DNA from 3 places in the Sphingomonas sp. GW821-FHT04B01 genome. Region 3 is predicted to be linked to each of the others. Evidence: riboswitches for the same ligand, from Rfam matches in the RefSeq annotation. Region 3 holds a riboswitch; each other region holds the start of a gene.

Region 1 (5,151 bases), on a different contig from region 3:
GCAAGTCGGCGGACAATGTGCCGCTGCCCGGCACCAGCCCGCCCGACTGCCAGATCAGCGCCGGCACCGGCGTCACCGCCGCCGGCCGCGCCGCCGCCGCGATCCGCGCCGCCAACGCCGTGCCGCGCTGCGGATGGCCGACGACCCGCGCGATATCGCGCACCTGCTCCTCGCTTTCCGTGACCGTGTCCGGCACTGGATATTGGACGATGCGGATCTTCATCCGGGTCAGCGCCGCGATCGTCGCGGGCGCGACGTGCGGGCCGGTTAGCACCATGTCGGGCGCCAGCGCCACCACCTCCTCCGCCGTCCCCGAGGTTGCGGCGAAGCGCCTCGCCTGCGCCAGCGGGATCGAGGTCGCTCGCGGGTCCTGCGAATAATGGCTGATCCCGGCGATCTGCGCGGGGTCGGCGACGTGCATCAGCACCGCGTCAATACACGGATTGATCGATACGATCCGCGGCGGCCGCGGCGGCGGGGCCGCCGACACCAGCGGCAGTGCGGCGAGCGCGACGGCGAGCGGCCGGATCAATATTCGACGCCCTTCTGCGCCTTGAACCCGGCGTTGTACGGATGCTTCACCTCACCGAATTCGGTGACCAGATCGGCGATCGCCAGCAATTCGGGCTTGGCGTGGCGGCCGGTGATGCAGATATGCTTGGTCAGTGGCCGCTCCTTGAGGAACGCCACGATATCGTCGATCGGCAGCGTCCCGTCGCGCAGCACGATGTTGAGCTCGTCGAGGATGACGAAATCGATCTCGGGATCGAGGATCATCGCCTTCGACCGCTCCCACGCCGCCTGTGCCGCGGCGATGTCGCGCGCGCGATCCTGCGTGTCCCAGGTGAAGCCCTCGCCCATCACCTCGAAGGTGGCGAGATCGGGATGCGCCTCGAAGAAATTGCGCTCGCCCGTCTCCCATTTGCCTTTGACGTACTGGAGGATCGCGACCTTGAGGCCCCAGCCGATGCTGCGGATCGCCATCCCGAACGCGGAGGAGGATTTGCCCTTGCCGTTGCCGGTGTGGACGATCAGCAGCCCGCGTTCGAGCGTGCGGCGCGCCTGCATCTTCTCGCGCGCCGCGGCGACCTTCGCCATGCGGGCGTTGTGGCGGGCATAGTCGTCGGTCATGAGCGATACTCCTCGAGGGCCGCGGCGAGGCGGGTGAGCGCGGCCGCACCGCGCGGCAGGCCGATGCGCAGCCGGTCGGCCCGGTCGGCGAAGGGACGGGTCAGGATAGCATGATGCGCGAGCGTCCCGAACAGCCGCGCGGCATCGTCGCAGGCGACCAGCCGGAACAAGGGCGCGCTGCCGGCCAGCGCCAGTCCGGCCTCGTCCAGCACCGTGTCGAGCAGCGCGCCCGTCTCGACGATGCGGCTCGCCTGCGCACGCCGCCATGCGATATCGCGATAGGCGGCGGTGCCGATCGCGACCGCCGGCGACGACACCGGCCAGTCGCCGAGCATCGCACGCAGCCCGCCGGCGATCCCCGCCCCCGCCACCACGAAGCCGAGCCGCAAGCCGGGCAGGCCGTAGAATTTGCCGAACGAGCGCAGCACGATCAGCCGGTCCGACGCGTGCGGGCACAGACCGGCGGCGGGATCGGTATAGGCCTCGTCGAGCACCAGCGTCATCGGCGCGGCCAGCAGATCCACCGGGTCGGCGACGCGCCCGTCTGGATTGGCCGGGCTCGCCAGCACGAACAGGTCGTGGTCGCCCGGCCCCTCCGCCACCAGTTCCGCCTCCGGCCATGCCGCGCGATGCCCGGCATAGCCGGGATGGCGCACCGCCGGCGCGCGCGCGCCGATCAGGGGCGCGAGCAGCCGCATCGCCAGATCGGTCCCCGGCACCGCGACGACCTGCGCGGGGTCGGCGACGCCGAACGCCCGCGCCGCCGCCGCCTCCAGCGCCGCAATCTCCGCCGGCTCGGGCAGGCGATCGAGTCCCGCCAGCGTTTCGAACGGCCAAGACCACGGCGCAATGCCGGTCGACAGGTCGATCCAGTCCGCGCCGCCGAACGCCGCGCGCGCCGCCGCCACCCGCCCGCCATGGGCGCAGAAGGTGGCCCAAGGATGGGGGACAGGGGCGCGCGGGTCGATCATCAATAGGTCAGGCGGACGCCGCCGAAGGCGCCGCGCCCCGGCTGGCCATATTGCAGGATCGTCTGATAGCGCTGGTCGAACGCATTCTCGATCCGGCCATAGACCTCGACATGATCGACGATCGGGAAGGATGCGCGCAGGTCGGTGACGACATAGCCGTCGAGCCGCTGCGAGTTGGATGCGTTGTTGAAACTGTCCCCCACTGCGGTGACGGTCGCGCCGGTGGTCAGCCCGAACGGCCAGCGATAGTCGGCGTTGACCGACACGCTGTTATCCGGCCGTCGTGCTAGGTCGCGGCCGGCATTGGCGGTGCCGGTCGAGCGGTTCTTGGCGTCGAGATAGGTATAGGCGGCACTGACCGTCAGCGCCTCGACCGGGCGCAGCGTCAGCGCGAATTCCACACCCTGCGCCCGCGCCCGCGCGACATTGTCATAGGTGCCGAACGGCCGGTCGGCACAAATCCCCACGGACGTGTCGCAGGACACGAAATTGATGAGGTCGAACGAGGTGCGGCGGAAATAGGTCGCGCTCGCCTCGACCGCGCCGTCGAGCGCCTTCTGTGCCACGCCCGCATCCCAGCCGCGCGAGCGTTCGGGTCTGAGCCGCGCATTCCCATATTCGCTCTGCAACTGATACAGGGTCGGCGCCTTGAACCCCTCGGAATAGCTCGCGCGGAACGCGGTCGCGCCATCGTTGGGTGAATAGACGCCGCTGGCCGAGACGGTCGTCGCTCCGCCGAAGATATTGTGGTCGTCGTGGCGCACGCCGCCGGTCGCGGTCAGCCCGGCGACCGGCGTCACCGCGAGCTGGCCGTAGACGCTGAAGATCCGCGCCCGCCCCCGGGTCGCCGGTCCGCCGTAGCTTGCCGTGGTGAAGCGCGACACCTCGCGCTCCGCGCCGAAGGTGGCGAACACCGCGGAACCAAGATCGGCGACGCCCTGATATTCGATCCGGTCGTTGCGCCCCTTGCCGGCGAACGTCTCCGTCGGCGTGCCGTCGGGATCGTAATTGTGCCGGTCGGTATCGGTATGCGCATAGCCGAAGCGGTTGCGGAACCGGCCGTCGAACAGCGCCGCATTGAGTCCGGCATAGCCCGTCCATTGCTCGCTCGTGCCATATTCGCGCGTATCGCCAAAGGCGAAGGTGGGCGGCGGGAAGCCGTCGATATCAGTGCGGCCGTTGGAATAGAAACCGCGCACATCGAGCGAGACGGTCGGCGCCAGCGCGATGCCGAGGCTGCCGTTGGCGGCATAATTGCGATAGCCGTCGCGCTCCGTGCCGGGCGCATAGGCCGAGATGCCCTCGGTGGTGTAATAACCGCCGCCCAGGCTCGCCGACACCGGCCCCATCTTGCCCGAGACGTTGGCGAAGCCCTGCCCGGTTTCGTGCCAGCCGCCCTCGACGCGCGCGTTGACCGCGACCTGCTCGGTCGACTGGCGGGTGATGAGGTTGACGACGCCGCCGATCGCCTGACTGCCCCACAGCACCGATTGCGCGCCGCGCAGCACCTCGATCCGCGCGATATTGCCGATCAGCAGCCCGCCGAAGTCGAAGCCGCCGCCCGGCGACGAGGGATCGTTGAGCTTGATCCCGTCGATCAGCGCGACGGTCTGGTCGCTCTCCGCGCCGCGGATGTTGACCGAGGTCGCGGTGCCGACGCCGCCGTTGCGCGTCACGCTGACGCCCGGCGTCTGGCGCAGCAGATCGGCGACGACCACCGCCTGCCGCTGGGTGATCGTCGCGGTGTCGAGGACGGTCACCGCCTGGCCGACGGTAGATGCGGGTCGCGCCTCGCGATTGGCGGTGACGAGGATGTCGCTGCCGGCGTCGGCGACCTGCTCAAGGCCGCTGGTCGATTGCGCGGTCTGGGCGAAGGCAGGTGTCGCGGCCGCGATGCACGGCAGCAGGATGAGACAGGCGTAGTTCTTCACGATGGTTTCCCCCTTCGTTGCAACAACGGGAGCACGCACCGCGGATGTGCCGGAACCGGTCTGTCCGCCGCGCAACGCCCCCAACATCGTCGTCTCGCGAGGAAATCCTCGATCGTGCCGGCACACCCCGTCCGGACGAAGGACAACCGCGACGGGCAGGTCTCCTGGCTCGCGGGTCGTCGCCCTGCCCGGCCTTCCCGGATCGGGATGATCCAGTGGCGCGCGGGGAGCAGGGCTCGCCGGTCACAGTTGCGGGGGCAGCCCCGGCTGACGAGCTGCAAGGCTCGCTTCCGGGTTCCCTTTTCATCCCATCTCTGGGAACCTGTCGCATCGGCGCCCCTAGAACCCCGCGGAGACGAAGGCAAGATGATCGCAGCCAAGACGCTGTTCCTGGGTGGTGCCCGCTCGGGCAAGAGCCGGCTGGCGCAGGCCGCCGCCGAGCGCTGCGCCGGCCCGCTCCACTATCTCGCCACGGCCGAGGCGTGGGACGGCGAGATGACCGACCGGATCGCCCGCCACCGCGCCGACCGCGACACGCGCTGGACGACCGTCGAATGCCCGCTCGCGCTGCCCGAGGCGGTCGCCGCAATCGAGGATGGCGCGATCCTGATCGACTGCCTGACGCTCTGGCTGACCAACGTGATGCTCGGCGAGCACGACGTCGCGGCGCGGTCGGACGCCCTGCTCGCCGCGCTCGCCGCGACCCCGCTGCCGCTGTTCGTCGTCAGCAACGAGGTCGGCCTCGGCATCGTCCCCGACCATCCGCTCGGCCGCGCCTTCCGCGACGCCGCAGGCCGGCTCAACCAGCAGGTCGCCGCCGCGATGCGCGAGGTCTATTTCGTCGCCGCCAGCATGGTGCTGCCGTTGCAGCCGTTTCCGGGGAGGGACTGAGCCGCCCCTGACCCGTTCGTGCTGAGCCTGTCGAAGCACGGTGAGACTCACCTGCCCTTCGAGGAGCGCAGGGCGAACGGTCGCCCCCCTCTTTCACCCCATCAGCAACCGATATCCCACGCCCAGTTCGTTGGCGATCACGCTCCCGGTCGCGTTCGGCTCCTCCAGCTTCAGGCGCAGGTTGCGCACGACGATGCGCAGATATTCCACCCGCGGATCGTCGTCGC
Region 2 (5,151 bases), on a different contig from region 3:
GAAGGTGAGCAGCACCCGCGGCCGCGCCTCCGGCCGGATCGCGAGCGCCGCGGGGCAGGTGACGCCGTCCGTCTGCGTCCAGCCGCCGACCGGCGGAACCGCACGCACCCCGCCTACCGGTCCCGCCGCCAGCCCCGCGGCGAGCGCGAGCTGCGCCAGCGCCGCCTGCGCCGCGACCGCGCCGCCGGTGTCGCACAAGGCGGCGAGCCGGCCGAGCGTCGAGCCCGGCACCGTGGAGGCGGCGGCCAGCGCGGCGTCCTCGCGCCCGTCGGCGGCGAGCACCGCCAGCGCGATGCCCTGCGCCCGCGCCAGCGCCTCGACCTGTTGCAGGCCGTAGGACCAATAGGACCGCCCGCCGATCAGCCGGATCAGGATGCCCTTCGCACCCGCCAGCGTCCGCTCGACATAGGTGTCGACCGACAGGGGATGCGCGAGATCGGCGAGGTTGGCGAGCCGCAGCGACGGCAGCGGCACGCCGCCACCGCGCGCGGCATGCCAGCCCGCGGCGAATGCGCCGAGGTCGCTGTCGGAGAAGGACAGGACGACGAGATCCGCCGGCCGCTGGCCGAGATCGCGCGGCGTCGCGATCTCCTCCAGGCCGTGGCTCTCGCGGAAGACGACGTGCATCGTGGGGGCTCAGCCGTTCAGCACGGGCCCGATCGTCGCGGGGTCGATGCGGTCGCGCTCGGCGATCACGACCAGCCGGGTGGCGCGCGCCTCGCCCGGCCGCCACGGCCGGTCGTATTGCGTCCGCACCCGCGCGCCGACCGCCTGGACGAGCAGCCGCATCGGCTTGCCGCGCACCGCCGCATAGCCCTTGACGCGCAGCACGTCGGACTCGCGCGCGAGCCGTTCGATCCGCGCGACCAGATCGGCGGGATCGTCGATCTCGCCGGTTTCGTGGACGAGGCTGTCGAAATCGTCGTGCTCATGCTCGTCCTCGCCGTCATGATGCGAGGGGCGGGCGGCGATGTCGTCCTCGGCCGCGGCGTCGAGACCGAGGATCACCGCGGGATCGATCACGCCGTCGGTCAGCTCGACCACCGGCACCGGCCGCGGCGCCTCGGCGGCGATCACCGCTCGGGCGGCGGCGACGCCCTCCGGCCCGGCGAGGTCGGCCTTGGTCAGCAGCACCATGTCGGCACAGGCGAGCTGGTCCTCGAACACCTCCGCCAGCGGCGTCTCGTGGTCGATCCCCGGATCGGCGGCGCGCTGCGCGTCGAGCGCGGCGACATCGGTGGCGAAGCGACCGGCGGCGACCGCCTCGGCGTCGGCCAGCGCGATGACGCCGTCGACGGTGATGCGCGAGCGGATCGCCGGCCAGTCGAACGCCTTCAGCAGCGGCTTGGGCAGCGCCAGGCCTGATGTCTCGATGAGGATATGGTCGGGGCGCGGGTCGAGCGCGAGCAAGGTCTCCACCGTCGGGATGAAATCGTCGGCGACGGTGCAGCAGATGCAGCCATTGGCCAGCTCGACGACATTCTCCGCCGGGCAATCGGGGATCGCGCAGCCCTTAAGGATGTCGCCGTCGACACCCAAGGTGCCGAATTCGTTGACCACCACCGCGAGCCGGCGGCCGTTGGCGTTGCGGATCAGATGGCTGATCAGCGTCGTCTTGCCGGCGCCGAGGAAGCCGGTGACGATGGTGACGGGGATCTTGGCGAGTTGTGGATCGGCCACGGATGTTCCTTCGCGAGCGCCGCGACGACGAGAACACGGTGGGGCCACATATCGCCGATGCGCGAGCGACGGACGGGCGCTTCGCATGTCGCCCGCGCCACGCACCGATGCGGGCCAACCGCATGGGTCTTCGTCGCTCAGACGGAACACCGTGCCCCGGCCATCCCCTGGACCAAAGCAAGAGCGACCCTATCGCCGGCAGGTTTCCTGGCTCGCGGGTCGTCGCTCGGGGCACGGCCTTCCCGGATCGGGCGAACCCTTGCCAGTGGCCGCCTTCCCGCGGGGGGAAGGCATGTGTCCGTCGCTCGCCGCTTACAGTTGCAGGGACAGCCGCGGCATTGGAGCCGAGGCCCCGCACCGCATTCCCATTTACGCCCTCTTGCGAAGGGCACCGACGCGATCATGGCACCGGAGACCGGCGCCGCCGGTCGACTTAGCCGCTACCGCCGGCTTTGCCAATCGCGCAGGCGGGCGGAGACGGCGATCGCTGTGTACGGTTTCGTACATAGCCCGTTTCCGGTCGACTTGCCGCCGTTAACCATTAGAGCCCGTGCGCAGCAGGAAGGGTTCTCCCGATCCTTCGTGTGCAGTTCTCCAGGACTGTCGGAGCCGTCGCCGCATCATGCCGGCGGCGGCTCCACCCCGCCCCGTCAATGCGCCGCGAGGTGTGCGGCCTCATCCTCGATCAGCCGGCTGATCGAGCGTTGCAGCGTATCGTGCGACACCGGCTTTTCGATCACCGTCGATCCCGGCGGGCATTCGCCGCAGCGTTCGGGATAGCCGGTGACGTAGAGGATCGGGATGCGGCGTCCCTTGGCGATCCGCTCGACCGCACGGACCCCGGAGCCGTGGACGAGCTTGACGTCGGCGATGATCATGCCCGGCATGCAGCGCTGCGCCGCCGCTTCCGCCGCTTCCTGCGTCTCCACGATCTCCGTGCTGCCGGCACCGGCGAGCACCGCGGCGTCGGCGACGAACTGGCCGAACAAATAGGAATCCTCGATGATCAGCACATGGGTCATGACCGCTCCCGGCAGTATCCGGGGGCCGGCAGGCCAGAGGTGGCGACGCCGTCTCCCGAACCGGTTCCTAATGCGTCATGCTGATCTAAGTTCCTGATAGAGGTCATTTTCCGCATGTTCGACGGGCGATGCGTCCGGTCCCCGGCACGGTGCGTTGACGCCGCGCACGAGGAGAGAATGATGACCGACACGACCGATCAGAATGGCCCCGCCGAAAGCTACGGCGACCTGCCGATCCAGCCGACCGGATCGGGTGTCGCCGATCTCGAGATCGCCTATGAGCAGATGAAGCTCGCCGAACAGGCCGAGGCGGATGTCGGCGCGGTCGCGGTGACGCCGACCGATGCCAGCGACGCCGCCGCCGAGAGCGCCGCCCACCCGAGCTGAGCGACGGGACGGCGCTTGCGAGGCAGCGGCGGCACGGTGCCGCAAGGAGAATGACGATCTTCCACCTGATCTTTGCGACGCCGTCCCTGTACGTCATCGTCCGTTGGCTGCTGCCGCTGTCCCTGCCGCTTTGGGCGAAGGGCGGCGTCGCGGTGACGCTGCTCGCCGCCTCGCAATATCATTTATGGAGCCGCCTCTCGTCGGGATCGGTGTTCGCGCCGGAATTCCCGCGCGCGATCGTCATCCTGTTCAACTGGGCCTTCGGCGCCATCCTGTTGCTCGCGCTGCTGCAGATCGTGCTCGATCTCGGCACGCTCGCTACGATGGTGGTGCGGCGCGAGGTGGTGGGGGCGCCCGATGCGGCCCGCTATGGCATCGCCGGCGTCGCGGCGCTGCTCGCTGCGATCGGCGTCGCCGGGGCGATCCGCGTGCCGCCGGTGCGCGACATCACCGTCGCGGTGCGCGACCTGCCGCCGTCGTTCGACGGCTACCGGCTGATCCAGCTCACCGACCTGCATATCAGCCGTCTGTTTCCGCAGCGCTGGACCCGTGCCGTCGTCGATCGCACCAATGCCGCGGGGGCCGACCTGATCGTCGTCACCGGCGACTTCATCGACGGATCGGTCGACATGCGCCGCGCCGACGTCGCCCCGCTCGCCGGATTGCGTGCGCCCGACGGCGTCTACGCCATTCCCGGCAACCACGAATATTTCTTCGATTACGGCGGCTGGATGCGGCACCTCGCCGGGCTCGGCTTTCGCATGCTGCCGAACGCGCATCGCGTGCTGACGCGTGGCGGCGACGGGCTGGTGCTCGCCGGGGTCACCGACGCCTCCGCGCCGTCGCATGGCGAGCCCGGCCCCGATCTCGACGCCGCACTGTCACGCCGCCCGCCGGGCGCGCCAGTCCTCCTGCTCGACCATCAGCCGCGCAACGCGCGTCGGGCGGCGGCGCGCGGGGTCGCGCTGCAACTGTCCGGCCACACGCATGGCGGGATGATCGTCGGGCTCGACCGATTGTTCAGGCCCGCGAACGGCGGCTTCGTGTCGGGCCGTTATGCGGTGGACGGCATGACGCTCTACGTCAGCAACGGCACCGGCCTGTGGCCGGGCTTCGCGCTACGCCTCGGCCGGCCGCCGGAGATCACCCGGATCACGCTCCGCGCCGCAGCTGGCGGAGGCTGAGCTACAGACCGAGCTTGTCGAGCGCGGCGGCGAGTTCGGCGTCGATCGCCGCCGCTTCGCCCTTCGGCGTGAGACGGTTGAGTGCGGTCTGCACGCGGGTCTGCGCGACCTGAAGCGTCTTGTAGCGCACCTCGCGCGTCGCATTGGTCCGCCACGACGGGCTCTCGCCGAGCAACGCCGCCCATTTCGCCTCTTCGACGGCGAGGATCGCCAGCGCCAGCCGCAATCCGTCGCGCCGGCCGCGGGCATAATCGTCGGAAGGGGGCGGGGTCTTCAAACCGGGGCCACGCCGTCGGCATTGACCAGATCCGGCCCGACCAACGTGCCGACCAGCCGCACGCGTTTCTCGACCAGATCGACAGGCGTGCGATGAAGCTCCAGCTCGAACCGCCCGCCCGAATCGCGGCGCAGGTAGAAGGCGCCGCCGTCGCGGATCAACGTGCCGGTTTCATCGACCCGGGTTCCGATTGCGATCATAAGGAATTGGGCCTCGTGCTGGGATGCCGGAACAGGCGGCGGGGGAGAGCCGAAGGCTCGATCCCCCGCCCAACCGGTCGGGCCGTTGCCGGTCTTGCCGGCGGCTCCTCTCCTGCCGTTTCTGTTTCGATCCGCCCGGACACGGTAACTGGAACCTGCCGGAGATCGGGACAAAAAGAAAGGCCGATCGAAACGACCGGCCGTAAAAGTTTTTAGGAGAGGATGCCTGAAAGGCACGCTCTTTGTGCAGCGCAGCACCCGATCTCGCAAGTGCAAATGGTAGCGCTCAACCTGCAAAGTTTGCAATCGCAACCAATGCGGCGTTCCGGGCCGGTCAGTCGCGCTTCTTGCCCGAATTGGCGAAAAGGACCGCTGCCGCCACCGCGGCGGAGCCGATGCCG
Region 3 (5,151 bases):
GCCGTCCGGCCCCGCCTTCCTCGCCGATCTTGCCGCCGTTGCGCCGGGGAGCAGCCGGCTGTCGGTGCTCGCGGGCGGCGGCATGCCGCAGCGGGTATCGCTCGACGCGACGCTGATGGAGGCGGGCGGCATTCGCCGCCGGATCGTCGCCGTCCGCGTCGTCCAGCCCGAGCTCGACCGCGCCGAGCTTGACGCGCAGGTCGACCTCGTTCGCGTGCTGACGCACGAGATCATGAATTCGCTGACTCCGGTCGTGTCGCTCGCCGCCACCGCCGATCGGCTGATTGCGGGCGTGGCACCCGACCTCGCCCCGGGGATAGCCGACGCGCGGCTCGCCGTCGCCGCGCTCGCCCGTCGCGCCGCCGAGCTCGAGCAATTCGTCGAGAGCTACAAGGGGTTCAGCGAGGCGCCAACGCTCGTCCGTACCCCCATCGTGGTGGACGAATGGCTTGGCCGCGTCATCCACTTATTCCGCGCGACGCCGCACGGTGAGACCGCGCGCGTTGACATCTCGGTCGCGCCCGAGATGCCTGCGATCGACGGCGACGCGGCACTCCTCACCCAGGTCTTCCTCAACCTCCTAAAGAACGCCGCCGAAGCGGCCCCGGCCGGTGACGGTGTCGCCATCCGCGTCACCGCCGCGCTTGGGTCCGACGGCGAGATCACGCTCAGCGTGTCGGACGGGGGACCGGGCGTGCCCGCGCATTTGCGCCACGACGTCTTCCTCCCCTTCTTCACGACCAAGCGCACAGGCACCGGCATCGGCCTCAGCTTCGCCCGACAGGTGATCCTGCTTCACGGCGGACAGATCGGCATCGGCGAACAACAACCCAGCCGTATCGAAATCCGGCTACCCCCGCACGCACGAGACCGGGGTGCAGGCTTGATCGACAAGATGGCATGAATCACATTCCGAGAGACGACCCAGTTACGGAAATTCTCGAACAGTTTTCGGCTTCCTACCTTCGGCCGCTCGTTCGTCTCCCCGGTCTGACCGCTTCTGATAACTGATGTTATGGCTTCGAACGTCAGGACGTGGGCGCGAACAGAAGCCCACCGCTACGGTGTCACCTTATCCTTCGCGCCGGACAGGGTTTCTCTTTTGGCCTCTTGCTGGACATCGATGGCCCGTAATCGGTAGCGGCCCGGCGGCAGCATGAGGGCAATGTCCTCGCCGGGGCGGATCGCTACCCGGTCCATCGGCACGGCGGTGGTTTGTTCGTCCTCGGGCCGGGCTTCGATCACGCGCCAGCCTTTCTTCGGGTAGAGTTCTGCAGGAATGCTGACCAGCATGTCGCCCGCCGCGATCCGCCAGACGGGGCGGCCGCGAGCGAAGCGGGCGGAAGGGTGATCGATGACGAGGTCGAACGTGCCGGCGGGTTCGTCGGCCGGGAGCACGGCAAGCCGGCGAACCTTGCCGCCACCGCGGCAGGTCGTCTGAGAGATGGTGAGCGGATCGATCCCGGTCTTGGCTTTGAGGCGCGTCGCCATCCAGCGGTCGCCCTTGGCTGTAGGTACTTCCGTCGCGTGGTGATACCCGACATGGACGATCATCTTGACGCCTGGATGGGCACCGATCCAGGCGGCGAGAGCGGTCGCCTGCGCCTCTTCACGCCGGGCGATGCTCTCCGACGGGGACATCTTGGCGTCCTGATCATTATGCGGAGCTTCGTAGGGAACGAGACTGTAATCCAGTCGCTTCGCCGTCCGTCCCAAGCGGCCGAACTCTGCTTCGCCGAGATAATAGCCATCTTCATCTTCGAGTTGTGCCGGGCTCGTCTTACGCATGAAGGAGGGATAGTATTCTGGCGGAGTGCCCGGTTCCGGGTTGGAAAGCGCTTCGATCGCCAGCGCGGAATAACCCTCGGCACGCAAGGGAGCAAGCAACTCCGTTGTGAAGCCGCGGTGCTCGGAACGTTCGTGGCTTTCGTTGATAATGACCAGCGACGTCTTGCGGGCTTGCTTCACTATCTCGTCTCTCGCGTCCCCGGCGCCCATTGCTGGAGCACAGGTGGTCGGTTGATAGTCGTCGCTGGTCGCGGCAATCAGGTCCTCGCGTCCAAACAGGCTGAGGGTCTGCAGATTGGGGTCACCCGCCAGCGGGTCTTCCGCATCGACGCTGGCGAGTGCCTTGAGCCTGAAGTCGTTCAGGCTCCCCTCCTTCGGCGTCACCGTCGCGTAAGGCTTGATTAGAACGACGCTGCTTGCCTTTGGCGCAGGTTCAGCCGCCCTGACGGTGGCGAGCGGAACTTGGGCCGTTGCGACGGTGGCGCACAAGGCGATCGCGGACAGTAGCGTCTTGCGACTAACCATCTGGCAACGAAACATGATGCGATGATCTCCCAGCGATGCGTCCTCGTTCCTGAAAGCCGCAAGGTGGAGGGTAACAGGGCTGATCGGACCGTCAATCAAGGTGAACACTGGGCAACTGCTGCCCGGATGCCTGTAGGCGCTCGCCTTCAGATAGCTGTCGTCTTACTGCAAGAAGTTGGTGCTTTTCGATGACACTGCGATCTAGACTCGAACGACCAGAGAATCCGAAAAGTGGCACTGTTACCGGGTAGACCCAAGCGCGGTCATTCCCGCCCCCTTCGGTGGCTCCCGAACTTCCGACATTCATAAAGGGGGCCGTCTCTCCGTCTGGACCTTTGCGATCGTAGCGTCGTCCGGTTGCACGACGGTTTCCGCCGATATACACAGTCATCGTCGACCTGTTCCATGCGAGCGGGCCGGCATGATCGCGTCGGTGCCCCGAGAGGGGCTTAATAGGGAACGCGGTGAAGGTGGTTCGCTGCCTGAATCCGAGGCTGTCCCTGCAACTGTAAGCGGCGAGCGCGATGCATATCGCTTCTTCCTGCACGGAAGGGGCAGCCACTGGGCCGGACGTAAGTCAGCGGGCCTGGGAAGGCCGTGCATCGTGTGATGACCCGTGAGCCAGGAGACCTGCCGGCGTCTGGTCGCTCTTGCCTGGCCCAGGGGGTGGCCGCGGCACGGTACTCCGTCGAGCGACGACGTGTGCGGTGGGGACCGCACGGGCATGCGTGCCGGTCGCGATGGCGTCCGGCCGGCGCGAATGTCGGCCGTTCGCGGAAGGTCCCTGCCGGGTTCGCTCGACGCCCGGGGATTATCGTAATGCCGTTCCTGTCATCCCGCCTCGCGTTCGCGGGCGCTTTGATGTCGCCCGTCTTCGCAGGTCCGCTCGACGCTCAGTCCACGGTCACCGCCGGCGACGAGGACATCCTGGTCGTCGGGCAGAATAGCCGTGACACGCTAACCGAACCGAATACCACCGCGAGCCGCCTGGGCCTCACGCCGCTCGAAACCCCGGCAACGATCACGGTCATCGACGGCGCGACGATCCGCGCGCGTGGCGACATGTCCGTGGTCGATGCGGAAAGCCGGGCACCCGGAGTCAGCAACGCCGGTAATCCCGGCAATGGCGGCACCGCGCTCGCCGCGCGTGGCTTCAGCGGTCAGGGATCGGTGTTGCGGCTCATCGACGGCGTACGGCTGTTTCCGGCCGCCGGCACGATCACCTTTCCGACCGAACCGTGGATGGTCGAGCGCATCGACATCCTGAGCGGTCCGGCCTCCGTGCTGTACGGCCAGGGCGCGCTTGGCGGTGCGGTCAATGTCCTGATGCGCAAACCCGATACGCAGCGGACCCAGGTGGAAGGCGAGATCGGCTACGGCTCGCAGGACAGCTTCCATGTCGCAGCGGGCGCTGGCGGACCCGCCACCGAGCGCCTCTCCTATCGGATCGATGGCAGCTATCGCCGATCGGACGGCTATGTCGATCGCGGCCGGTCGCGCAGCTATGCCGTGTCGGGTACGTTGCGCTGGGCGCCGACCGACACGCTCGTCGTCACCGCGCGCGACGACTACGGCGACCAAAAGCCGATGCGCTATTTCGGCACGCCGCTGATCGACGGCCGGCTCGACGACGGCATCCGGGAACGGAACTACAACACACGCGACGGCGTCATCCGCTACCGCGACAACCGTACCAGTCTGCAGGTCGACTGGACGGCGAACGATGCGCTCACCGTCAGCAACCAGGCCTATCGCCTGACGTCCAGACGCTCGTGGCTCAACCTCGAGAGCTATTGCTGGATCGCCGCGGACGGCGCCTGCCCCAACGGCAGCGGCAACGTCGGCACCCCCGGTCGCATCCTGCGCACCGACATGACCGGGATCGTCCACGACCAGACGCAGTGGGGCGATCAGGGCAGCGTGACGCTCAGGACGGGCATCGCCGAGGGCATCGGCAACGCGCTTGTCGTGGGTTTCGACGTCAACCTCATCAAGCTGACCTATTCGCACAATTTCGGTTCGGCCCCGCAGATTTCGGAGGTCGATCCCTCGGCTTTCGATCCCGGCCGCATCATCGACACACAGGGCATCGCGCCGCGCTATCGCACGCGGACCAACGAATATGCCGTCTTTGCCGAGGATCGGCTGACGCTCGGCAGGCACGTCTCGATCGTCGCCGGCCTGCGCTACGAGCGGGACACGATACGCCGCTGGTCGATCGACTATCCGGGAGGCGTCGCTACCGAGACATTCGCGCTCGCCAAGCATCTGCACAATGCGACCTGGCGGGTGGGAAGCGTCTACCAACCGACCTCGACCGTTTCGCTCTATGCGCAATATGCCACCGGCGTGGACCCGCTGGGGACGCTGACGACCTATTCGACCGGGCAGGTGCAGTTCAGCAACGCGGTGGGCGACCAGGTCGAAGTCGGCGCCAAGGCTGTGTTCCTTGACGGCCGCGGCACCGCAACGCTGGCCTCCTACCGCATCGTCAAGAAACGCCTGCTGGCGCAACTGACCCCATCGAGCCCGATCGAGCAGGTCGGCCAGCGATCGGCCAAGGGCATCGAGGCCGCGGTGTCGCTCGATCTGCCTTACGGAATCGGCATCGATGCCAACGGCAGCGTGCTCGACGCGACGTTCGACGATTTCCTCTCGGGCGGCACGCGCTTCGATGGCAATACCCCGCCGGATGTACCCGAGACGCTCGCCAATCTCTGGCTGCGCTGGAATGCCACGCGCGCGCTGCAGGCGCGCGCCGGGCTGCGCCACGTCGGGCGCCGCTATTCGGACAACGCCAACCGCTTCCGCGTTCCCGGCTACACCACGCTCGATGCC

What was found. A riboswitch is a leader RNA that binds a small molecule or an ion and turns the genes downstream of it on or off. The one in region 3 is predicted to bind cobalamin.
Region 1: another riboswitch for cobalamin. It lies ahead of AC07UH_RS13740 (TonB-dependent receptor plug domain-containing protein); the one in region 3 lies ahead of AC07UH_RS15530 (TonB-dependent receptor).
Region 2: another riboswitch for cobalamin. It lies ahead of cobW (cobalamin biosynthesis protein CobW); the one in region 3 lies ahead of AC07UH_RS15530 (TonB-dependent receptor).

What each region holds. Positions count from the first base shown of each region.
Region 1 covers NZ_JBWKTR010000005.1:171,144-176,294, reverse strand. The annotation lists gene AC07UH_RS13755 (ABC transporter substrate-binding protein) at 1-532, opposite strand, end outside; gene cobO (cob(I)yrinic acid a,c-diamide adenosyltransferase) at 529-1,131, opposite strand; gene AC07UH_RS13745 (aminotransferase class I/II-fold pyridoxal phosphate-dependent enzyme) at 1,128-2,102, opposite strand; gene AC07UH_RS13740 (TonB-dependent receptor plug domain-containing protein) at 2,102-4,033, opposite strand; cobalamin riboswitch at 4,171-4,374, opposite strand; gene cobU (bifunctional adenosylcobinamide kinase/adenosylcobinamide-phosphate guanylyltransferase) at 4,403-4,924, shown strand; gene AC07UH_RS13730 (response regulator transcription factor) at 5,018-5,151, opposite strand, start outside.
Region 2 covers NZ_JBWKTR010000008.1:89,037-94,187, reverse strand. The annotation lists gene cobN (cobaltochelatase subunit CobN) at 1-627, opposite strand, end outside; gene cobW (cobalamin biosynthesis protein CobW) at 637-1,680, opposite strand; cobalamin riboswitch at 1,861-2,091, opposite strand; gene AC07UH_RS17220 (response regulator) at 2,331-2,702, opposite strand; gene AC07UH_RS17215 (hypothetical protein) at 2,883-3,089, shown strand; gene AC07UH_RS17210 (metallophosphoesterase) at 3,140-4,273, shown strand; gene AC07UH_RS17205 (hypothetical protein) at 4,275-4,550, opposite strand; gene AC07UH_RS17200 (DUF5818 domain-containing protein) at 4,547-4,750, opposite strand; gene AC07UH_RS17195 (hypothetical protein) at 5,085-5,151, opposite strand, start outside.
Region 3 covers NZ_JBWKTR010000007.1:10,201-15,351, forward strand. The annotation lists gene AC07UH_RS15520 (sensor histidine kinase) at 1-904, shown strand, start outside; gene AC07UH_RS15525 (hypothetical protein) at 1,060-2,421, opposite strand; cobalamin riboswitch at 2,730-2,965, shown strand; gene AC07UH_RS15530 (TonB-dependent receptor) at 3,175-5,151, shown strand, end outside.